DNA from 2 places in the Rothia sp. CCM 9416 genome. Region 1 is predicted to be linked to the other one. Evidence: predicted binding sites of a transcription regulator. Region 1 holds the regulator's gene; the other holds the start of a gene.
The links. Region 1 encodes HspR, which represses chaperone genes until heat shock. Its sites were predicted from a motif close to AAGTTGAGTCNNNNNGACTCAACTT; they were not measured.
Positions count from the first base shown of each region.

Region 2: clpB (ATP-dependent chaperone ClpB) is a predicted target of HspR. The motif match lies at 6,333-6,357, and genes of this name have one in related genera.

Region 1 covers NZ_JBLXXR010000001.1:27,605-39,623, reverse strand. The annotation lists gene ACN080_RS00190 (hypothetical protein) at 1-1,234, opposite strand, end outside; gene ACN080_RS00185 (lactococcin 972 family bacteriocin) at 1,335-1,640, opposite strand; gene ACN080_RS00180 (heat shock protein transcriptional repressor HspR) at 1,844-2,269, opposite strand; gene ACN080_RS00175 (DnaJ C-terminal domain-containing protein) at 2,272-3,276, opposite strand; gene ACN080_RS00170 (nucleotide exchange factor GrpE) at 3,462-4,055, opposite strand; gene dnaK (molecular chaperone DnaK) at 4,058-5,905, opposite strand; gene ACN080_RS00160 (hypothetical protein) at 6,668-7,390, opposite strand; gene ACN080_RS00155 (DEAD/DEAH box helicase) at 7,485-10,244, opposite strand; gene ACN080_RS00150 (hypothetical protein) at 10,372-11,019, shown strand; gene ACN080_RS00145 (multidrug effflux MFS transporter) at 11,033-12,019, shown strand, end outside.
Region 2 covers NZ_JBLXXR010000005.1:60,457-72,475, reverse strand. The annotation lists gene ACN080_RS03860 (glycosyltransferase family 4 protein) at 1-621, opposite strand, end outside; gene ACN080_RS03855 (glycosyltransferase family 4 protein) at 618-1,874, opposite strand; gene ACN080_RS03850 (DUF3073 domain-containing protein) at 2,105-2,311, opposite strand; gene ACN080_RS03845 (Sir2 family NAD-dependent protein deacetylase) at 2,552-3,487, opposite strand; gene clpB (ATP-dependent chaperone ClpB) at 3,713-6,301, opposite strand; gene ACN080_RS03835 (hypothetical protein) at 6,461-7,081, opposite strand; gene ACN080_RS03830 (Dps family protein) at 7,207-7,710, opposite strand; gene ACN080_RS03825 (VIT1/CCC1 transporter family protein) at 8,111-9,232, shown strand; gene sucD (succinate--CoA ligase subunit alpha) at 9,475-10,389, opposite strand; gene sucC (ADP-forming succinate--CoA ligase subunit beta) at 10,426-11,592, opposite strand; gene ACN080_RS03810 (hypothetical protein) at 11,802-12,019, opposite strand, start outside.

The sequences.
Region 1 (12,019 bases):
TTTTATCAATATCCACATATTTACGATGGTAGCGATCTTCAAGTTTTTTCAGATAGCTATCATTAGTAAGCATAACTCCATCAAAAGGCTCAAGATTATCCCCTAGAAATTCACCTGGATTGACACCATAGGTGAAGTACAACTTATTTTCATCTTCTGCATCTGTAACCACCCTCAATAAATCTCCCTCTGCCTGGGTTAACTGCTCATCATTACCCCCTAGCCGTAAGCTCTGCGCCTGAGAGAGAGCATCCCAATACGATGCCTGCTGGGCAATTCCCAGCTGAGTGAATCCCTGCCCAACCAAGGCAGGAAGACTCACTGCAGTAATAAAAATTGCTAGGTATTTCGCTCCTTCTGAGGCAAACCGATAATTCTGAATCCCATCCTCCCGACCTGCTACATTCTCTAGCCGTGGTGCCGTCAAAATGCTGGTCAAGAATACACACAAGCCTGTTATTAGCACCATAGCGACAAAGGCAAGTAGCGCAACCCAAATAAAGGAGCCCAAGGCATGGAATCCCCTGAGAAGGAAGACGGCTAACAGGGCAACAAGAAAAGTTCCTAGAGCGGGAACACAAAAACAAAGCAAAATATTACCCAACTGGGCAGCAAGTATCCGCCAGTGAGGTAAGCCCGCAAGAGTCTGTAGTATATGGACTCTTGCTCGTGATGCAGAATAGGCTAAGGAAGCTATACCAAGAAGCAGGCATACGCTCACCAGAGCCAAGCCATAGCCGTTTGCCCACACTGTCTGTACGAGAACCTCAAACCATCCAGCTTTTTTATAGGAAAAAACTGCTCCTAGACTTGTCAGCTCTTTCGAGAGGATGTCAATATCGTCAGGTGAGGAGATGTGGGCGACATAAACCCCTTCTAAAGAAGCGTTTCCTAGGTCAGCTGCGACCTCTTGAGAACCGCTGTAATCTGGACGATACCAGTTGATTGGCCCTGTCTGAATATCTTTGTTGGTAAAGTAGTACAGAGACCTATCCTTGAGAAAATTTTCAGGATTCGGGACCACTTTTGCCAGTTTAATATTTCTTTCATCAGAAATATGTGAAAGACGGTCAATAATTTTGTTTTTGGTTTCTACGCTCTGCTTGAAGCTTGCTGAAATAACAAGATTCGCCCCTTGCGGAGTATTTTCATCCACGGTAGCACAATAGGTGTCAGCGACTAACAAAAAAACTGATGCAACAAGAACTGCTACTAAACGAACAATATATCTCACATCAACCCTTAAAAATAAATTTATTTTCGGTGCTAAGCTAAAGCCTAGGGAAAATTTAAATTTACCCTAGGCTTTAGTCCAAAATAGGCCTCAACTAAATCTAGCAAACCCTATAATAATACTTATTATTAGTAAAAATAGTACCGAATTTCTCCGCAACTGCACGTTTCCCAGCAGCGGTGTCGATGCTACGAACGGTACCCCAGTCATTCTGAGCTGTGGAACCATGACAGCGAGACCCGTGATCGTAATAGGAGCGGGCGTATGCGTTCCAAAAACCATATTCCCAATAGCCACCTTCAGCAGGCCATTGAGCTGCAGCATTAGCAGCAGTCATAGCTCCCAATCCAACCCCAGCTACCAAGGTAAAACTTGCAACCATTTTTCTAATCTTTGTGGGGAACATTTCTCTCCTTTGATTATATTCCGCTTAGGAATCCTGTGACTACCACAGGAACCTCAGGAAAATACATCAATAAAGTACGGAAAGTGATTTATAAATCACCACGCCTGATGTGTATTATCTCCTGACACCTATATCTAAAAGGTGTTGAAAATCATACTACAATAGGCTTTGCATGTTTGGCAACCCTGGACGTAATTAATCCCTTAGCGGGGGCGGTAGAGCACCACGGCCTGGGACTTGGGGCGGGGTGCCGGACGCTGTCCGCGCGCCAGGTGCACCGCACCGCCAGACGTCCCGGCGGCAAACACACGAGCGCCCTCCTGTAGGCGGTGGCGTAGGACCTCATTCTCACGCAACAGCTCCGCGTTACGGGCCTTGAGGGCCTCTACCCGGTTCTCCAACTGCATGATACGTTTAATCCCCTCGAGGGAAACACCGGACTGGGAAAGCTCCTGAATCTCTTGGAGCTTGAGCACATCCCGCTCCGAGTAGCGGCGAGCCCGGCCCGGAGCTCGTGAGGGCTGAACCAGCCCCATGCGGTCATACTGGCGCAGAGTCTGGGGGTGCATACCCGCCAACTCTGCGGCCACAGAAATCACAAAGACCGGCCGGTCAGATTCAAGTTCCATGGTTACTCAGCCGCCTTCCGCAAAAGCTCAGCCCGTAGGTTAACCTGAGGTGCCAGCGCCAGGAAGTTATCCAAGGCATCAGAGGCCTCCTGACTCAGGTCGGTAGGTACCTGAACCTCGGGAATGACCAGTAGGTCGCCGCTACCCTTCTTGGTGACGAAGCCCCGCCCCTTGGCCCGCAGTTTCCGGCCGGCTGGTGAGCCGGCAGCCAAGCGGAGTTTGACGGTAGAACCATCGAGGGTGGGCGCTTCAATAACACCACCGTGCAAGGCTTCTTGCAGGCTGACAGGAACCTTGACCAGCAGATGATCACCCTGGCGTTCAAAAACGGGGTGGGCATCGACTCTCACCCTAACGATGAGGTCGCCCGCTCCCCCGTGACCGGGGTGGCCTTTGCCGCGCAGGCGGACTTTCTGGCCGTCCTTAACTCCGCGGGGCAGACGGACCGTGGTTTGGGAGCCTCCGGGGCGGAAGACCGATACTTCACCGCCCTGGTAGGCCTGTTTCAGAGAAATGCGGACGCTAGTGGTGGCATCCTCGCCCTTGGGAGCCGGAGCGGAGAAGCCGCCCCCGCTGCTGGCGCCGAAACCGCCGCCACCGAACATGCCCCCAAGTAGGTCCTCAATATTAATGTTGGCGCCGCCGGAGGAGGTATGAAAGCCACCTGCGCCTGCGGGAAAGCCACCGGCGCTTCCAGGAAAGCCACCTGCGCCTGCGGCGCCTGCGGGAAAACCCCCGGGGAAACCACCACCAGCCCCTGCGAAGCCTGCAGCCCCGTACTTGCGGATCTGGTCGTATTCTTCTTTTTGCTTGGCATCTGAGAGGACGTCGTAGGCTTCGGAGACCTCTTTGAACTTCTTTTCTGCGGCCGTGTCCCCTGGGTTCTGGTCGGGGTGGTACTTGCGGGCTAGCTTGCGGTAGGCCTTCTTGATGTCTGCCTCGGAGGCAGACTCAGCTACGCCCAGTACCTTATAAAAATCTTGATGGAGCCAGTTTTCGCTCGCCATTGCCTCTCCTTCCGAGGTAGATCTTAAGTCTTTTATGCTGTTCTTATTATCTTGGGGTCTTACTCACGGCAAACCCCTCTTCATGTGTGCAGGTAGGGGCAACCCAGTATTCTGGTTCCCTGCCTGGTGTAAAAGGCGGGCACCCAACCTGATCTATCAGGCCGGGCGCCCGCCCCTTGTCTGTTTTATTCGGCCACTGCCACAGCTACCTGGGCGGTGCGGACCAGGCGGTCCTTGACCCGGTAGCCATTACGCAGGACCATGCAGACTGCATCCGGTTCAACCTCGCTGGTCGGTTGCTGCAAAACAGCCTCGTGGACCTGCGGATCGAAAGGCTCCCCTACCTCGCCAAAGCGCTCTAAACCTTGCTTAGTGAGGGTCTCTTCCAGCTTGGTTGCGATAGCGGCAAAGGGACCATCTTCCAGGTCGCCGTGTTTGCGGGCGGCATCAATATCGTCAATCACCGGCAGCAGCGCAGAAACTAGGTCAGCAACCACGAAGTCGCGGAGCTGTTCCTTCTCCTTGGCCGTGCGGTTCTTGAAGTTGGTGAACTCAGCCTTGAGGCGAAGCAGGTCTTCCAAACGCTCAGCCGCTAGGGCCGCATCGGGGCTAACCTCAGCTTCTGATTCCGCTTCGGCGGCGGCAGACTCTTCGCCTGCCGCAGCCTGAGCGGAAACACCGTCGGGCTCAGGGTGGCCCTCAGCAGCAGGTGCCTGGAAGGCTTCTTCCAAGGGGTCACCGCCCTGGGGTTCTGTGGGCTCTTGGGTGTTCTCAGCCATGATTAGTTCTTCTTCTCGTCGTCTTCATCGATTACTTCGGCATCAACAACGTCATCGTCTTCAGCCTGTTCCCCCTCGCCGGCGGCGGCATCAGCCTGAGCCTGGGCGTAGAGAGCTTCACCCAGCTTGGTCTGTGAAGCCTGCAGCTTCTCGAAGGCGGTCTTGACGGCTTCGTCGTCTTCACCTTCAAGGGCAGCCTTCAGGGCGTCAACGTCAGCCTGAACCTCGGTCTTGACATCCTCGGGCAGCTTGTCGCCGTTTTCCTTGATGAGCTTCTCGATGGAGTAAGCGGAGTTCTCGGCGGCGTTGCGGGTCTCGGCGGCCTCGCGGCGTGCCTTGTCCTGCTCTGCGTGGGCCTCGGCGTCCTTGACCATGCGGTCGATGTCGTCCTTGGAGAGTGAGGTACCGCCGGTGATGGTCATGGACTGCTCCTTGCCGGTGCCCTTGTCCTTAGCGGAGACGTGAACGATGCCGTTAGCGTCGATGTCGAAGGTGACCTCAATCTGGGGTACGCCACGAGGAGCGGGGGCGATACCGGTCAGTTCGAAGGTGCCCAGGTTCTTGTTGTCGCGAGTGAACTCGCGCTCACCCTGGAAAACCTGAATCGATACGGAGGGCTGGTTGTCCTCAGCGGTGGTGAAGGTTTCAGAGCGCTTGGTGGGTATCGCGGTGTTGCGCTCAATCAGCTTGGTCATCACGCCGCCCTTGGTCTCGATACCCAGGGAGAGGGGGGTGACGTCAATCAGCAGAACGTCCTTGCGCTCACCCTTCAGCACACCGGCCTGCAGGGCTGCACCCATGGCGACAACCTCATCGGGGTTAACACCCTTGTTGGGTTCGCGGCCACCGGAGAGTTCCTTGACTACCTCGGTTACTGCGGGCATACGGGTTGAGCCACCGACCAGAACGATGTGAGCGATGTCCGAAACCTTGACGTCTGCCTCAGCGATAACGTCGTTGAAGGGCTTCTTGGTGCGCTCGATCAGGTCGCTGGTCATGTCCTGGAACTTGGCGCGGGTCAGCTTCTCGTCCAGGTGGATGGGGCCCTCGGGGGTAACGGAGAGGTACTGCAGGGAGATGTTGGTGGAGGTTGCAGAAGAGAGTTCCTTCTTGGCCTGCTCAGCGGCCTCACGCAGACGCTGGAGAGCGATCTTGTCCTTGGACAGGTCGGCGCCGGTCTTGGACTTGACCTGTTCCAGGAGCCAGTCAACGATGCGCTGGTCCCAGTCGTCGCCACCCAGGCGGTTATCGCCCGAGGTTGCGCGAACCTGGATGGTGGAGAAGCCGTCTTCGTCCTTACCAACTTCGAGCAGGGAGACGTCGAAGGTACCGCCACCGAGGTCGAATACCAGGATCAGTTCGTCTTCGTTGCCCTTGTCCAGGCCGTAGGCGAGTGCTGCGGCAGTGGGTTCGTTGACGATACGCAGGACGTTGAGGCCTGCGATTTCACCGGCTTCCTTGGTGGCCTGACGCTCAGCGTCGTTGAAGTAGGCGGGAACGGTAATAACTGCGTCGGTGACCTTATCGTTCAGGTAGGCCTCCGCGTCACCCTTGAGCTTCATGAGGGTACGAGCTGAGATTTCCTGAGCGGTGTAGGGCTTGCCGTCGATCTCCTGGGTCCAGGTGGTGCCCATATGACGCTTGACGGATGCGATGGTGCGGTCAACGTTGGTAACTGCTTGACGCTTGGCGACGTCGCCTACCAGGACTTCGCCGTCCTTGCTGAAGGCAACGACGGAGGGGGTGGTGCGGGCACCCTCGGCGTTTGCGATAACGACGGGCTCGCCGCCTTCGAGGACTGATACAACTGAGTTGGTGGTACCGAGGTCAATGCCTACTGCACGTGCCATGATGTGTTCTCCTATTGAGTTGGGTTACTTGAAAGTCTTGCAAACATCTTGAGTCAAATAGGCTCAATCCGTTTGGCTCACTCTCTAGTGTGACAGATTTGAAACAGAAGTCAAGAGAGTTGAGTGTAAAAGACTCAACTTTTTTGCAATAAATTTGTTCATCTGCAGCGGGCAGTCAGGCCACCCCAGGCAAAACACCCACTTCTCAGCTCTACAGGCTTCACGACCCCAGCACCCCGTTACTTCATTTAATACCCCTGGGGGTATAATTATTTGTGAAAGATTCCTCGCTTTAGGAGAAAATAATGTGCCGTCCTGTTAACTGCAAGCTGTGTTCTAAGACCACTTGGGCTGGCTGTGGTCAGCATATAGATACCGTGAAGGCTTCAGTCCCTCCTGGACAATGGTGCAATGGCAAGCATACTGAAGCAGAGAAAGCGGTAGCTGTACCAAGCGGTGGCTTCTTCGCCAAGCTCTTTGGGCGCTAACCTGCTTGTCCGATTCTAAGTGTGTGTGCCGGGTAGTTACCTAGCATCTTTCTGGGCAACGCAAAAGCCCCGTAGGTGTGTGGCCTACGGGGCTTTCGTCATCTCGAAAGAACTCAAGAAACTGGCGTATGGATACTCAACAGCTCACTGCTGTATGAACCGGAAGCTAGACAACCTCTCAAGAGCACCCATCAAGTGTGTGTACCTGTGTATTATACACAAGCCATCGAAAACTCTCAGCGACAGGCGCCTACAACGCCGCCAAAAGGAGCTTTTACTCTTTGCTCTCAGCCAGGTTTCCACCCAGAGTTTTTTGAGCCAGCTCCTTAGCATCATCTACATTAGAGAACACACCCCAGTGATCATCAGCCAAAGACCATTGCCCATCTTCTAATTCCCCAAGGTCACCAAAATCTTCTCTGGTAAATTCACTCGCCGAGAAGAGCCCCACCATCATTTTAGGATTCTGAGACATATCAGCAGACATCAGGGTCTCCAAGCTAGTCATATCCACCGAGGAGCAGAAAAAGACCTGAGTGTCATCGGGAATATCTTCAACCTGATCCAGGGGCTTAGCGTCATTGAGCACAGTGTCCTGATAGTCAGCGCAGAACTCCATCCCTTTCTCTTTACCTATTTCTGTCATGCCCTGAGTAAGGTCCTCATAGGTCTTGGTCTTTGGGCCAGACAGCAGAAAGAAACTACTCGCAACAGCAATGACCACGCCCAGGACCAGCAGAAGACCAATCATCAAGCCTTTTTTACTCTTCGGGGCAGGCTCCCCCGCTCCAGGCTGAGCCGGCGCAGGAGGCAGATTACTCTCGTGCTGGGGCAAATCTGCCCGCCCATCAGCCAGGGGCTCCTGGCCAGGGGTAACTCCCTGCTCAGAATGAGGAGTATTAGTCTGCTCAAGCCCAGGAGTAGTTTCAGGATGATCGTGGTTCTGCGGGTTCTGCGGGTTTTGCGGAGACTGGGGATTATAGGGATTTTGAGACACAGCTTGCCTTCTCTCTTCTTATAACCAGGGCATCTGAGATGACCTAGAACGTCCCTGTAAAACTATCATCTTCTCTTCCGGCTGGAGAACAATATTACTTATCGCTCTGACTAGCCTGGTCATCAACAGGCACTTCCAGAGGCCGGTTATCCTCTCCTCCTAGGTCAGCTTGGGTTCTCGGATCATCTTGGGTTCTCGGATCATCTTGGGTTCCCTGGTCATCCTCCAATGATCGGTTGGATTCCAAACCCAGGCGTGCACGCTCTTCGGCAATAATTTGCGAGGCCATCTTGGAGTCTGAAATATCCACGGACTCGGCGGCTGAGTCCTTGGCCGCCGAGATGCGGGCGTATTCGTCGAAGAGCTGGGATTTGATACCCAGCAAGTCAATCATGCGTTCGTCCACGGTATCTGCGCCGAGCAGGCGGAAGACATCCACGGTGTGGGTTTGGCCCATACGGTGAGCTCGGGCAATAGCCTGAGCCTCAATAGTGGGTTTGAACTGGGGTTCAGCCAGCACCACAATAGATGCGCTTTGAATGTTCAGTCCAGCACCGGCAGCGGTAATTTGGGCCAGTAGGACGGAGCCGGAGGGCGCGGTGGCTAGGCCGTCAACGGTATCTTGGCGGTCGGTGGGAGGCATAGCGCCGGTAATAAGGCCGACAACCTTGTCACCAAGGGCGGCTTCGAGACGGGAGAGCACGCTCAGGAAGAAGGAGAAGACCAGGACCTTGCGGTCGGCGGCGGTGGCTTCTTCTACAATTTCGAGCAGGCGCGTGAGTTTGGCGGATTCATCGGCGGACCAGGCGGCGCGGCGCATAAGGGAGAAGTTTCCATCGGCTACGGCCTGGCGGTAGGCGTCGGTGTCACCGGGGGTGAGTTCGAGCCAGTCGCGGTGCTCGGTCATATCCGGTAGTTCGGAGAGCACGTCTTTTTGGTTGCGTCGTAGGTAGGCGGGGGCAATGCGGGCCCGGAATTCGCTGGCTAGGAGGCTGTCCATGCCGGCTTCGGCTACCAGCTGGGGTTGCAGGTAGTCCACCAGGGTGACGAACTCACTGACCTTGTTTTCCATGGGGGTACCGGAGAGGAGGACGGCGTATTCGGCACTGCGCACCAGGGCGGATACTGCCTGTGAGCGCTGGGCATCCTTGTTTTTGATGAGGTGGGCTTCGTCGGCTACCACGGCGTCGGCGCGCCAGGTGCCGTCGGAGTAGAGACGGGCACCGTCGTAGGTGGTAATCAGCAGGCCGCCTTTAGCTTTCCAGTTGGAGAGGGCTTCTTCGCGGCTGTCGCCGTGGGCCAGGTAGGTACTAATGGCGGTGAATTTTTGGGTTTCGCGCTCCCAGTTGATGACGAGAGAGGCGGGGCAGACCACGATGAAGTGAGTTTTGCCCTTATTGGCCAGGTGGGTGAGGGCGGCAAGAGTTTGCATGGTTTTACCGAGGCCCATTTCGTCGCCCAGGATAATTTTCTTTTGGGCCAGCATGAATTTAGTGCCGTAGTTTTGGTAGCCGCGGAGGGTGGCCTTAAGGCCGGTAAGGTCGAGGGGGAATTTGCGGATGCGTTCGAAGATTTCAGCGGGCAGATAGGCGTCGCCGATGGTTTCGTTACCCAGGTAGTGGGCAAGGAGGGCCTGGTGGGCGGCAGGATCAGCTAGGTAGCCTGCCCAGGCTTGGTCGGCGGTGAGCCAGGTGGCCGCAGGTACGTTCAGGGGCGCATGGGTGCGGCACCATTCTAGGTCGGTGAGGAGTTGCTGGTAGTCGGTGGGATCATCGCCCACAGCGATGAAGAGGGGGCCGGTGGTGGGCACGGGCTGAGTGAGGAGGGGCGCATAGCTGCTCAAGCGATCCAGCAGGTCGCTGTCGCCGATAGTGGAGTCAATGACGCGCAGACGGTCGAGACCGATGAGGATGCGCTCGGCGGCCGGGGTGCGGGTTTGGCCCAGGTTTTCTTTTTCTTGGCCTGCGGCTTCGTCGAGCAGGCGGGTGGCGGCCGCGTAGATTTGGGCGGCGGTGGTTTCCCCTACCCCGGGGATTCGGGTGAGGGCGGCAGGTGAACCTTGGGAGAGAACCTGGGCGACGGTAGTGATGCCGGCTTGGGTGAGTGGCGCGGTGCGCACAGTTCCACTGGTAATATCCCGGAGCTTATCTACGGGCATATCGGCCAGAGTCAGCTGGGCACGTTCTGCTTTGAGAGCCTGCATATCCCTTCCCATGCCGGTCATCAACTGAGCACGTTCGGGAGTGTTAATGGCCTGCCAGATGGCCAGGTAGGCAGCATGGGCCTCTACAGGTACTTCTTCAAAGACAGGGTTTTCCCACTGCTCACCCGCAAAACGGGCAACAGCACGGGCAGCTACGTCCCTGAGGCCCAGCTTGTTCTCGGCTAGGGCAGCTTCGGGGCTGATGGTATCGAGCTGGGCTACCTGCTCAAAGAGGGGCTGGAGCCTGCTCACAGCCGATGAGGTACTGACTACGCGTTCGGAGAGAGCGGCGGTAGCGGCCTCAGCGCGCCGTTTCTTCTCACCGCCACCGAAGAGCTTACTGACCAGACCGCCGGAAGCGGCCTGAATATCTGCGGTCATCTGGGCCAGCCCAGCATCGGCAGCGGCTAAAGCACGCAAATCATCCAGGGTCGCGGGGCTCTGCTGACGCCAAAACTGCTGGTGAAGCCAGGAACTCAACCCCGCAATACTCTGGGGCGAGAGCGGCGCAAACCGGTAAAGGGACCCGCTATAGCCCTCGGGCAAGCTAAAACGCGGTGCGGTTGGCTGGCTCAGCTCGTCCAAGGCCTGGCGGCTACGCTGGGCATAGCCCTGAAGTATCTCTGCCTGGCGCAAAAGATCAGCTGTCATGGGGTCTCCTTAAAAGTTATGCCTTGCCCCAGAGCGTGAAGGGCCGGGGATAGGTGCTCTGAGTCCCATTATGGCCCAGCAGACCGGCACCGTGCGATAGCCTGGAGCAAAAGGAAAGGAAACCTTTGTGCCCACATTCACCAGCGCCGATGATTTAGGTAGCTTCATGCTGGAGGCCCACGCGCAGGCCACCCAGCTGGGCAAACTGGCTCAAGGCCCCTACCTGGTAGCTATCGACGGGCGGAGCGGCTCAGGCAAAACTACCCTGGCCCGCCAGATACAAGATATTCTGGCAACCGCCGGAACCACCGTTGAGCTCTTCCACCTCGAGGACCTCTACCAGGGGTGGGACGGCCTAGCTCAGGCTGTGCAGACCTGGCAGGAATTAGCGCTCAGCCTGACCGGGGACGGCACTGACCCAGGGCCCACTCCTCTCTGGTACGGCTGGGACTGGCAGAGCGGGCAAGCAACCGGCCCGCATATTTTTACCCCAGCCCAGGCACCGGCCGGCAGTATTGTCCTGGCCGAAGGGGTTGGCGCGCTCTGCGGTACCCACGACCTGGGAATCCTCATAGAGCTAGATACCCTCACTCGCAAAGACCGCGCTCTGATCCGTGACGGTGACACCTACCGCCCCTACTGGGACAGGTGGGCCCTGCAGGAAGAAGCCCTCTATAGCCACTACCGCCACATCTACCATGCGGTACAGGTCACCTACCGCCCAACTGAGGGCCCCCACACCGTAGAATATGCTTGGCCCGAGACCACCCGATAAGCAAAGAGGAAGCATGACCCCCAAACAAGCCCACCTACAGGCAGATAGCCCCTCAGCAGGGCTCCCGCTGATCGCCATCTTCACTCTTGCTTCCCTAACCGCCGTAGGTCCTCTGGCTATCGACATGTACCTGGCAGCCCTACCGACCATTGCAGAAGAATTTTCTAGCAGTGCAGCGCTGACCCAGTTCACCTTAACTTCTTTCATGCTGGGCATGGGTAGTGGCCAGTTTTTGGTGGGCCCGCTCTCAGACAAAACAGGCAGATTACTGCCTCTGCGCATCGGTGTTTTCTGCTGTGCGCTAGCTACCCTTGCCTGCGCCTTCGCGCCCACTATTCAGGCCCTGATTTTAGCCAGGTTCTTCATGGGGTTCGCAGGTTCTATCGGCCTGGTACTTTCACGAGCTATCGTCACCGATAGCACCAGGGGCAAAGAAACAGCTCGCCTGATGAGCATTATGATGATGATTAACGGCCTAGCCCCGGTGCTAGCACCCATCCTCGGGGGAATAGTTCTTAGCTACGGTAGTTGGCAAGATATTTTTAAGCTCCTGGCTCTGATCATCACCCTGTCCATGATCCTGGTTCTTACCTTTATCAAGGAATCCCTGCCCCTAGAACGCCGACGTCGCGGCAGCCTAGCCTCCACCTACAGGGGCGTGATTGAAGTAGCCCAAAATCCCTCTTACCGGGGCTTTATGCTGACTATGGTCCTAGCCTTCGGCGCGCTCTTTGCCTATATTTCTGGCTCCTCCTACCTGCTACAAAAGGTGCTAGGGCTAGATGCGGTTCATTTCACCTACGTCTTTGGTTTTAACTCTCTGGGTATTGTTCTGGTCTCTAGCCTTAATGCCCGCCTGGTGAGCCATTTTGCCCCGGTTAGGTTGCTGACCTGGGGTGCCTGGTCTCTGCTTGCCTCCTCAGCCTTACTTACGGTGCACTTTTTAGCGGGAGCCTCACTGCTACCGACCCTGATTCTGCTCTTTACTTTTACCAGCTCC
Region 2 (12,019 bases), on a different contig from region 1:
CAGTAGGCGGTGGGTTCGTAGGGTGTAGCCAGACTGGGTTGCAGGTAGAGAGTTAGTAATCAGGTGCAGGGCAAAGGGTCTACGACCGGGCCGAGCGGCGCCGGTAGCCGGTGAGTTTTCGTTCAGCTGGGGAAACCATGTTTCTTGCAGGAGGGTGGCCTCAGCTGCGAGTTTTTTAGCCAGTCTTTTCTTTCCGCTGGTGTTTGCTATCGCGCATGCTTCGGTCAGGCGACCAGCCGACCACAGCGCCCGCGCCAGGGTAACCGGGGGCAAGTTCTTGTCGTGTTCCAGGTCAACCAGGTTGGCAGCAGCCAGTACCTCCCAACCCAGCCGGGTGCTGATACTATCTGCGCGTCTTTGCCCTGCCCGAAGGCGCTGTTCTGAAAGCGCCAGTGCTTCCTTATCCCCGGTCATCAGTGCGCCCATGGCTTGGGTTCCCACCCAGGGTGTACGGCTCAGACCGGTACCCAGAAGCTGACGGGGGCCAGCGGGGAGCCGCCGCGTGGCTTGAACCGCAAAAACGGCGGGGTCTGTGCCCAGGGCACCCACACTAATACGGACGGCAAGAGTCGCATTCTTTGCCAGGTAGGCTAGCTGTGATGCTCCTTGTGGCAGGCTCATGAGTGTGTCCTGCCTGTCTCTACCGCCTTTTCGAGCACCGTGAGGTAGCGCTGGGCTAGCTGGTCGTAGTTATAGTTCTTGAAGATAAAGTCACGACCTGCATGACCCACCTGGAGCAGTGAACGATCGGTTGCCAGGCGGCACCACAGGTCAGCCAGTTCCTGAGGGTTCTCAGGCTCTACCAGGGCACCTACCCCCACCGCTTGCATAATGTCAGCAGCTTCGCCGGTGACCAGGGCTATGGGAAAACGGGGCACGGTCAGCAGTTCATACAGTTTGGAGGGTACGGTGCGTTCAAAAGCCGGGGTATTTTTGAGCGAAACAATCGTGGCATCGCACCATTTATAGTTTTTACGGACCTGCGAGCGGGGCTGTAAAGGCTGGAACTTGACGGGTAGGTTCCTTGCCCTGGCGTAGTCCTGGAGCATCTGCCGTTCTGCTCCCTCCCCCACAATACGGAGTTTAAAGCGGGTCTCGGGTTGGGCTTTTTGGGCCATTTCTAGAGCCTGCAAGAGGGTGATAAGCCCCTGGGAACGACCAACCGTCCCAGAATAGAGCAGACGGAGTTGACCTGGGCGTTGGGGGGCCGGATCTATCCTGCTGTGAAACATAGTTGGGGTGACCCCGTTAGTGATAGTTACGACCTCCTGCATGTTGCGCCCACGCAGTTTTCGGGCGAAGCGGTGAGTAACGGTAACCAGTACATCGGCCTGCCGCTGGGCTCGGGTAAAGGACCGTGAGAAGCGGCGCTTTACCCGCTCACGCAGGGCGATACCACTGATTTCTTGGCTGGGTCTGGCCACAATATCGGGCCAGGCATCGCGCAGTTCAAGAACCAGGGGCACACGCAGAAGCTTTTTAATAGCGATACCGGCGTAGGCCGAAGGCAGCCCCGGGACGGTTGCAACAACAACATCGAAGCGATCCCCGCCGAGAGCCAGGATCAAGGCTTTACCCACCGAGCTGGTAGCGGTAATAATCTGATCAGCCAACCGGGTTACTCCGGAAGGACCGTGGAGAAGATAGGGAAGACGTAAGACACGCTCCCCATACTTACCTCGGTGAATACGCGGAGTATCCCGGTGCTTTTCACGCAGGAATCGGCTGGCCTCCGCATCCGGGTAGTGGGGCGGCGGACAGAAAACGGTCACCTGGTGTCCTGATTTCTGCCAGCGTTTTACCAGAGCCGACCAACGGCGCTGAGGCGCACCAATTTCGGGCGGATAGTAGTGCGTAACGACAAGTATTTTCATTGAGATGATGTGTGCTGGGTGTGGTTGGCCAAGGGCGATTATTGGGTCTGTAACTACCTCAACTGTACCCCTTTTAAGCCCTCCTATGCCTGTCAAAAACCCTCGTCTTGCCTCTTCTCCTTGGGACAGTACTTCCTGGGGGCATAAAATAAAAGGGCCTGCTAGCATTTGCTGCCAGCAGGTCCTTTAGGGCTGGGTGAGGTAAGAACCCGCATCATAAGGAGGCGGTCTTACTTCTCCAGGTATTCATCGGCGTACTTATCCACATAATCCGAGTAGTCGTCCTCATCATCGTAGTGATGAGCAGACGCCTTAGGCTTGGATTTGCCACTTGTTCTCAGTTCACGTTCGAGTGCCGTGTAATCAGTATCGGGGCTGAAATATTTCATCTCCCGAGCCTGCCGAGTTGCTTTAGCCTTTTGACGGCCGCGCCCCATGGCGAGACCCCCTCTTTATCGCTCGTATCTGGCTACCCATCCGTGCTCAAGGGAGAACCAGAAAATCTTTCAGTCTTTTCCGTATACAAGGGTACCTTGTTTTAAGCATATTTGCTTGTCTGTTCGCCCAGTGAGATGTAAGAAGCATAAAAAATAGGGAAGACCCCTCATATTACGAGCTACTTCCACCCAGGAAGCTCACCCTTTTACGCTCTAGATTCAGAGATTTAGTCTCCAGAGTTAAGTGAGTCTTGAGGAATTGCCCCTGAGCAGATAAAGCGCTTCTGCAAGGTCTTCGCGCCAAAGATAGGTTGCGCGGCGATCAGCGCGGCCCGGTCCGCGGTTAATGATAGCCAGGGGCTTTCCTGAACGGACGGCATCGAGGGCTATCTTGTAGCTACTCATGACAGCCAGGGAGGATCCGAGTACGAGCAGGGAGCGGGATTGCTCTAGGAGGTCTTGGACACGGGTTTTTCTGGTGGCGGGGACGGGTTCGCCAAAGTAGACCACGGCAGGTTTGAGACGGGTAGAGCCGCAGGCAAGGCAACCGACCATCTGAAAGTCGCGGATAAAGGTAGCGTCTAGGTCTACATCACCGTCGGGGTTGACCTGTAGGGAAGGGCCGGTGACCCTCTCAAGGTAGCCTGGGTTAGCGTCGTTAATGCGAACATCAAGGCTGGTGCGGGCTTCTTGGGCGCCACATTCGAGGCATTGGATGGTGGAGAGGTCTCCGTGGAGCGGGAGCACGGTACGGCTCCCGGCAGCGGTGTGCAGGCCGTCTACGTTTTGGGTGATGATGCCGGTGAGGTGCCCGCTGTTTTCGAGCTCGGCCAGTAGGTAGTGGGCGGTGTTGGGGTGGGCGCGGCTCATCTGCCGCCAGCCGACGAAGGAGCGGGCCCAGTAGCGGTGGCGGGCTTGGGGGTCGTAGAGAAATTCTTGGTAGGTCATGGGCCGGTGGTTGCGCAGTGATCCGGCGGGGCCCCGGTAGTCGGGTATTCCTGAGCCGGTAGATATGCCTGCCCCGGTCAGGGCCAGCACTGCCCCGTCGGTAAGGAGTTCCTGGATGCCCCGGCAGGCAACTTCGGGGTCGGTGGGCGGGGTAGTTTCGTGGACGACCCGTTCGATAGAGCGCAGGGCGGCGGCGTGGGTGGCAGCGATGTGGGCCTGCTCGGTCAGGTGGGTGGGCTCGCCCGCGTAGCGGGTATCGAGTCTTTCTCCCCGGTGATGCGGTTGGTTCTCTCTCACTCTTCCAGTGTAGGTGAGTATCTCCGCAGCATCAGCCCTGGCAGGTGCAAGGGGGAGGCAAGCTGGCTGGGGCTGACATGAATTGTTCAGCGAGCGCCAGCGAGCCGGGCAGGAAGGAAGCTTGCCGACCGACCTTGCACCTGCGGTGAAGGAGGGTTAGCTGGCTGTAAGGACCAGGCCTTCCACGGCTACATCGGGGTTAATATCCACCCGGACGGTGTCACCGTCCTTGATAGTCCCTGCAAGGATTCCTCGTGCCAGGCGGTCACCGATTTCTCGCTGAACCAGGCGGCGCAGGGGACGGGCGCCGTAGGCGGGGTCGTAGCCTGCTAGTCCCAGCCACTCGGTGGCGGCAGGGGTGACATCCAGGGTCAGTCGGCGGTCCTCCAAGCGGCGGGCCATGGACTTGATTTGCAAGGCCACGATGGAGGACAGGTCCTCTGCGCTCAGTGGCTCAAAGATGATGAGCTCGTCCAGGCGGTTGAGGAACTCCGGTTTGAAGGCGGCGTTGACCGTGTTCATAACTGCGCTCTTGCGGCTCTCATCGTCCAGGTTCTGGTCGATCAGGAACTGAGAGCCCAGGTTGGAGGTCAGGATGAGGATGACGTTACGGAAGTCAACGGTGCGGCCCTGGCCGTCAGTGAGGCGGCCGTCGTCAAGAACCTGGAGCAGGATATCGAAGACTTCGGGGTGGGCTTTTTCGACCTCGTCAAGTAGAAGGACGGAGTAGGGGCGGCGGCGGACTGCTTCGGTGAGCTGACCGCCTTCTTCGTAGCCGACGTATCCGGGAGGGGCCCCGACTAGGCGGGCGACGGCGTGCTTTTCGGCGTATTCGCTCATGTCAATACGGACGAGGGCACGCTCATCGTCGAACTGGAACTCAGCCAGAGCCTTGGCCAGCTCGGTTTTACCGACACCGGTGGGGCCCAGGAAGAGGAAGGAACCGATGGGCCGGTCGGGGTCGGAGATACCGGCGCGGGAGCGGCGCACGGCATCGGCTACGGCGGCGACAGCTTTCTTCTGGCCGATCAGCCGTTTGCCGAGTTCTTCTTCCATGTGCAGGAGCTTTTCGGATTCGCCTTGGAGCATACGACCTGCGGGGATACCGGTCCAGGCGGAGATAACTTCGGCGATTTCGTCAGCTGTGACTTCTTCGGAGACCATGGATTCTTGCTGGGCGCTGCTCTCTGCCCGCTGAGCTTCGGCCAGTTGCGCTTCAAGGGCGGGGATTTCGCCGTAAAGGATCCGGGAGGCTTCTGCCAGGTTGCCTTCGCGTTGGGCTACTTCTGCTTTGGAACGCAGCTCGTCTATTTGGGTTTTGAGGTCGCCCACTCGGTTGAGTCCGGCTTTCTCAGCTTCCCAGCGGGCGTTGAGGGCGTCGAGTTCTTCCTTCTTGTCGGCCATATCTGCACGTAGGGCATCTAGGCGTTCGAGGGAAGCGGGGTCGGTTTCGTTGGCGAGCGCCAGTTCTTCCATGGTGAGGCGGTCTACGGCACGGCGGAGGACGTCGATTTCTTCGGGTGCCGAGTCGATTTCCATGCGCAGGCGCGAGGCGGCCTCGTCGATCAGGTCGATGGCCTTGTCGGGGAGCTGGCGGGAGGGAATGTAACGGTTGGAAAGGTTGGCGGCGGCGACCAGGGCGGAGTCTGCGATGGCTACCTTGTGGTGGGCTTCGTAGCGTTCTTTGAGGCCGCGTAGAATGCCGATGGTGTCTTCCACAGAAGGCTCACCGACAAAGACTTGCTGGAAGCGGCGTTCCAGGGCGGCGTCTTTTTCGATGTTTTCGCGGTATTCGTCCAGGGTGGTGGCACCGATCAGGCGTAGTTCGCCGCGGGCTAGCATGGGCTTGAGCATATTGCCCGCATCCATGGAGCCCTCGCTGGCACCGGCACCGACGACGGTGTGGATTTCGTCAATGAAGGTGACGATTTGGCCTTCGGATTTTTTGATGTCTTCGAGTACGGCTTTAAGGCGTTCTTCGAATTCACCACGGTATTTGGCACCGGCGACCATGGCACCCAGGTCCAGGGAGATAAGGGTTTTGCCGCGCAGGGTTTCGGGTACGTCGCCGGAGACCATGCGTTGGGCTAGGCCTTCGACGACGGCGGTCTTACCGACACCGGGTTGCCCGATCAGTACGGGGTTGTTCTTGGTGCGGCGGGAAAGTACCTGTATGACGCGGCGGATCTCGCTGTCTCGGCCGATGACGGGATCAAGTTTGCCTTCGCGGGCGATGGCAGTGAGGTCGGTGCCGTACTGTTCGAGGGCACCGAAAGTGCCTTCAGGGTCGGGGGTGCTCACGGTGCGGTCTCCTCGGACTGGGGGGATGGTTTCTTCTAGGGTTTTTTCGCTGGCACCTGCGGCGGTGAGGGCACGGGCGGTTGCGTCGTTACCTGCAGCTAGGGCGAGCAGGAGGATTTCGGTGGAGATGTAGGTGTCTCCGAATGTTCCGGCTTTAGCCTGGGCTGTTTGAATGGCGCTCAGCAGGGCCCGTGAGGGCTGTGCTTGGGCGGTGGATTCTCCTGATGCTTTGGGGAGCTTGGAGATTTCGGTGGATGCCGCAACTGAGAGTGCATCAACATCGATCCCTGCGGCTTTGAGGACCGCAACCGCTACGCCCTGGCGCTGGTCAAGCAAGGCTTTGAGCAGGTGGGGTGTATCGAGGGTGGGGTTGCCTGCGGTTTGGGCGTTAAGGTTGGCGGCCGATAAGGCCTCTTGGCTTTTACTGGTGAATTGAGCTGACATTTTTCTCCTGAGCTAGTAGGTCTTTTCCCTAAGGTTGAGTGTACTTCACTCAACTCATAATTGAGTCTACTACACTCAACTTATATACACCAGATAACTGAGGCCTTCCCCACCCTTGACCCACCGAGCAAGAAGGCCAATCCACCGAGTCCGGCTAGCTCAATCCAAGAAATCATATATGGATTCTGCCCGCTCCAATTCTTCCTTGACAGCATCATCGACACCGCGGGAGACCGATTCAGCTCGCCGCCAGTTACTCAGGGAAAGGAGCAGGGAGGCAGTTGCAAAGGCGTAAGTGAGGATACCGGCTGGGTTGCCGAAACCGGCTGAGAGCCCAATAAAGTCACCCCCCAGTAGTGACGATGCCGCCGAGACAACAGTTCCATCCAGGCGGTCGGGGACCAAAAAACCGAAGATGAGGGCCATCAGCCAGGTGGCACCCCAGACAAGCGCGGTCCTCGGCGGTAGACCTGCCCGTTTACCAGCTTTTTGTAATTTCATTTCTTTGCCCGAGAAGTAGGCTGCCGCTAGCATCAGACCCGCCAGGATCGGCCCTAGTGAGATGGCGAAAATTGGCAGCAGGCTACCGCCGGCACCAAACAGGGAGCGCCCAGCAACCACCCACAGGGCCGAGAGAAGTGCCCAGGGAACAGCCAGGTAGAAAATAGCCCTGGTCAGGAGCCCGCCCTGTCTCATCAAGTAGGGGTGTGACCGGGCCTCACCAGGAGCACCCAGCTGAGGGCCCTGCGGAGGTAGGTGATTGGCTGAGGTTTTTTGCATTTGGCTCACTCCCCCATTTTAGGCCCACCCTTCTTAGTCCTCACAAGAAGCAGGTACCACAAAGCCGGGGTGGCCCACCTCTTGACGGTGAGCCACCCCGGCTTTTGAGTTGCGAGGGTTACCTGCTAGCTGAGGTTACCCTGCCCATCTTCGAGGTGACTGCGCAGGAACCACTGGAAGAGCTCCAGTTCGGCAGTCTGACCGATCAGCAAATCTTCGGTAATAGGGTCAATATCGCCCACCTTAGCAATAGCAGCACGGTGGTCTTCGATAACAGCGCTATAGACGTCATTAAGAGCACGGATATGGGTCATAGCGTCAGCACGGTCAACATCATATCCGGCCCAGGTGCGCTTTTCTACCAGGTCGCCTGAGAGACCGTTGGGGGAAACACCCATGGTAGCCATGCGCTCTGCGATGGCATCAACAAAGCCGCGCACCTGGTCTACCTGGGGGTCCAGCATTTCGTGGACTGCGATGAAGTTGGGGCCAACGACATTCCAGTGAGCATGCTTGAGGACCAGGTGCAGGTCATTGAGGGCGTGCAGGCGGAGCTGGAGGACGTCAGCTACGTGGTGGCCAGACTCTTCGGTGAGGCCCGGTACGGTAAATGATGCGTATTTGCTCATGATTCTTAAACTTCCTGTTAGGTAATCAGGTCGATCCCAAGCTGTGGGTTTCGGCCTGCTGTGTAGTTCCAACCTTACGCTGTCCCTGCCACCATTTCAAGGCTTATTCTGAGTAAATCATAATAAGGAAACCCTGATTTGACAAGGTATTCTGCCTAAAACAGAAGGTAAGCAAGGCTAACCTCAGCGCAACTGACTGGGTACAACACTCTCCCCAAAGGGATCTTAGCCAGCCCCTGCTCTACCCACCAAAGACCATAAACCATTTATGTGATTTACAACATATCCCCCGGGGCTCTAGCTGACCGTTGCCACCGGTCCCAGTCTATGACTAGAGTAAGAGTCAGCCACAGGGGGCTCGCCCCAGCGCTACCAGCTCCAGACCTAAGAGTAAAAGATCGTGACAGCACCCACCCCATATACTGCCCCCTGCACAACACCCAGCAAGGCCCAAATTCGCCGCTGGCGGCGTTATTTAGCAGAAGAAATCTCCGAAGCTCGCATTTACGCTGCGCTGGCTGAACGCACCCACGGTAAAGAGGCAGAAATCTTAGGCCAAGTAGCCCAGGCCGAATACCGCCACCAGAATCACTGGCGCCAGCTTCTTGGAGAACACGCTTTTCCTGAGCCCAAACCTTCGGTCTCGGCCCGTATTCTTGAACTTCTAGCCAAAAATTTTGGCTCAGTCTTCGTTCTTGCCCTAGCCCAAAGAGCCGAGGGACGCTCCCCCTACGCGGAGGATCCCGATGCAACTGAGGCTATGGCAGCCGATGAGGCTATCCATGAGGAAATCATTCGAGCCCTTTCTACCGCTGGCCGAGAAAAGCTTTCTGGCAACTTCCGCGCCGCTGTCTTTGGCGCAAATGACGGCCTTGTCTCTAATGCTGCGCTCATCATGGGTGTTGGCGCTAGCGGGGTCAGCAACTCTATGATTCTTCTTTCTGGTGTCGCAGGCCTGTTGGCAGGCGCGCTTTCTATGGCTGCCGGTGAGTTTGTATCGGTCCGTTCCCAGCGCGAGCTACTCGACGCCTCCCGCCCCACCCAGGTCACCCTCGATGTAGCCCACCAGCTCGATATTAACCAGAATGAGTTAGAGCTGATTTACAAGGCCCGCGGTATGAGCGAGGAGGCAGCCCGCCACCGTGCCATGGAACGCTTTGGGCACTTCACCTGCGACTGCGACCCCTCACTCTCTTTCCGCGACCTTGAGGAGGATCAGGAAGCGGGGGTAGAACACGGTGCGCTGGGTAGCGATGTGGGAGCTGCCGCCTCAAGCTTCTGCTTCTTTGCCTCCGGCGCTCTCATTCCGATCCTGCCCTACATCTTTGGGGTACAGGGTCCATTCGCTATGTTGCTAGCCATGTTGCTGGTAGGCCTTGCCCTCATGCTAACCGGTGGCGTGGTGGGCCTACTCTCCGGTGCTTCACCTTTCAAACGTGGCTTACGTCAGCTAGCTATTGGCTACGGAGCTGCCCTGGCTACCTACTTGCTGGGGCTGGCCTTTAATGTGGCTCTGGCCTAGCCAGCAATCTCTCTGAGCAAGCGCTCAGGATCACTGTCTCAAGCTACCGCCCCCTGGCCTCAATACCCTTTAGGCTAGCTAGCGCCTTGCCCCTATCCGCTAGTTCTTGCCCGCCCATCAGCCCTGACCTACTTGCTCTTGTTGACCGGCAAAAGGCAGGGGTTGGAGCCTATAGCTCCAACCCCTGCTCAGATACTTATCTGTCCTTCTCTATCTTCTAATAATTAGAGAAAGGCTACTTTCTAAGAGGCAAAAATCTCACGCATGAGCTGAGCAGCCTCAGAAGGAGTCTTACCCACCTTCACACCAGCAGCTTCCAAGGCCTCCTTCTTAGCCTGAGCGGTACCCGAAGAACCAGAGACAATCGCACCAGCATGGCCCATAGTCTTACCCTCAGGAGCGGTAAAACCAGCCACATAGCCAACAACAGGCTTGGTCACATGAGCCTTGATAAACTCAGCGGCACGCTCCTCAGCATCACCACCAATCTCACCAATCATCACAATCGCTTCGGTCTCAGGGTCAGCTTCAAAAGCCTCCAGAGCGTCAATGTGGGTGGTGCCAATAATGGGATCACCGCCAATACCGATAGCGGTGGTAAAGCCAATATCGCGCAGCTCAAACATCATCTGGTAGGTCAGGGTGCCTGACTTAGATACCAGACCGATTTTGCCCTTGCCGGTGATGTTGGCGGGGGTAATACCCACCAGGGATTCACCGGGGGTAATGATACCGGGGCAGTTGGGGCCAATGATGCGGGTGACATGCTTGCCCTCAGCATTGACCTTGCTCTTGGCGTAGGCCCAGAATTCGGCAGTATCACCTACGGGCACGCCCTCGGTGATGACAACCACCAGGGGAACCTCAGCGTCAATCGCTTCAATAACAGCGTCCTTGGTAAAGGCCGGGGGTACAAAGACGATTGAAACGTCTGCGCCGGTCTCCTGGATAGCTTCAGCCACAGAGCCAAAAACCTTCAGCTCGATGTCCTGGCCCGAAGCGTCCTTGTGAGTAACGGTGGTGCCAGCCTTGCGGGCGTTAACGCCGCCCACAATCTGGGTACCAGCGGCCAGCATACGGGCGGTGTGCTTAGTACCTTCACCGCCGGTGATGCCCTGAACGATGACCTTAGAGTCCTTGTTCAAAAAGATAGACATAATAAAAACCTTCTAAATCTGTGTTTTCGCGGTGAATTAAGCGTTGTAAGCCAGCTCGGCGGCCTTATCGGCACCGGAGTCCATAGTCTCGGCCAGGTGTACAAGCGGGTGGTTGGCCTCAGAAAGAATGCGGCGGCCTTCTTCCACGTTGTTACCGTCAAGGCGAACGACCAGGGGCTTGGTTGCCTTATCGCCCAGGATCTCAAGAGCCTGAACGATACCGTTAGCAACAGCGTCACAGGAGGTAATACCACCAAAGACATTGACGAACACAGACTTGACCTGCTCATCGTTGAGGATGATATCCAGACCAGCGGCCATAACCTCAGCAGAAGCGCCGCCACCGATATCCAGGAAGTTAGCGGGCTTGACCTTGCCGTGGTTCTCGCCAGCGTAGGCTACAACGTCCAGGGTGGACATAACCAGGCCCGCACCGTTACCGATGATGCCGACCTGACCATCGAGCTTGACGTAGTTCAGTTCGTTTTCCTTGGCCTTGGCTTCGAGGGGGTTCTCTGCGCTCTTATCGACCAGGGCCTCGTGATCGGGCTGGCGGAACTCTGCGTTATCGTCCAGGGAGACCTTGCCATCCAGTGCCAGAATCTTGCCGTCACCGGTCTTGACCAGCGGGTTGACCTCCACCAGGGTGGCATCTTCCTTCTTGTAGACCTCGCCCAGCTTGACCAGTACAGCGGCTACAGCCTGGCGGGTGTCCTCGGCAAAGCCAGCTGTCTCAACGATTTCAGCGGCCTTAGCGGGGCTAATTCCCTCAATGGGGTTGATGTCTACCTTGGCCAGAGCCTCGGGGCGCTCAACGGCCAGAGTTTCAATATCCACGCCGCCTTCCACCGAACACATAGCCAGGTAGGAGCGGTTAGCCCGGTCAAGCAGCATAGAGAAATAGTACTCTTCGGCAATGTCAGCGCCCTGAGCAATCATCACGCGGTGAACGGTGTGGCCTTTAATGTCCATGCCCAGAATCTGCTGAGCATACTCGTAGGCTTCATCGGCGGTCTTAGCAACCTTAACGCCGCCCGCTTTACCGCGGCCGCCTACCTTGACCTGTGCTTTGACAACGGTGACGCCACCAATTTTTTCGGCAGCGGCTTTTGCTTCTTCTGGGGTGGTAGCTACGATGCCCTGGAGCACGGGTACACCGTGCTTCTCAAAGAGATCTCGTGCCTGGTATTCAAACAGGTCCACAGGAGTGTCCTTCTTCGTCGAAGTCGTGCCGGGCCGTGTGGGCCAGGCCTTTACAAATGCGAAGCCTCCACGTGCCCCCAGCGAGAGCCAGAGCACACAGAAGCCTCTCCATGAGCAACTTTAGCGCACTTCACAGCAAGGGAGCTAACTTATCAAGTTATATTGAGCGACCCAGTTAAGTACGATCGAGTTAGCAGAGCTAGGCTCAGCTACTTAAGGAGGGCACAGGCATCCAAGATATTGACCAAGAACGGTGCTGTGTCTGAAGCCCTCGGAACCATGAGGTACTCCATCTCATCAATACGCCATAGCATAATCCTGGCTTCAGAAACCCGGCAGCTCATGGCCTGCCCCGGTTTAAAGACATCGGGTGGGAAGTCAAAAGCTACAACTTGGTCAATCACCTGCGCAGCTGCTTGCCCGCTAA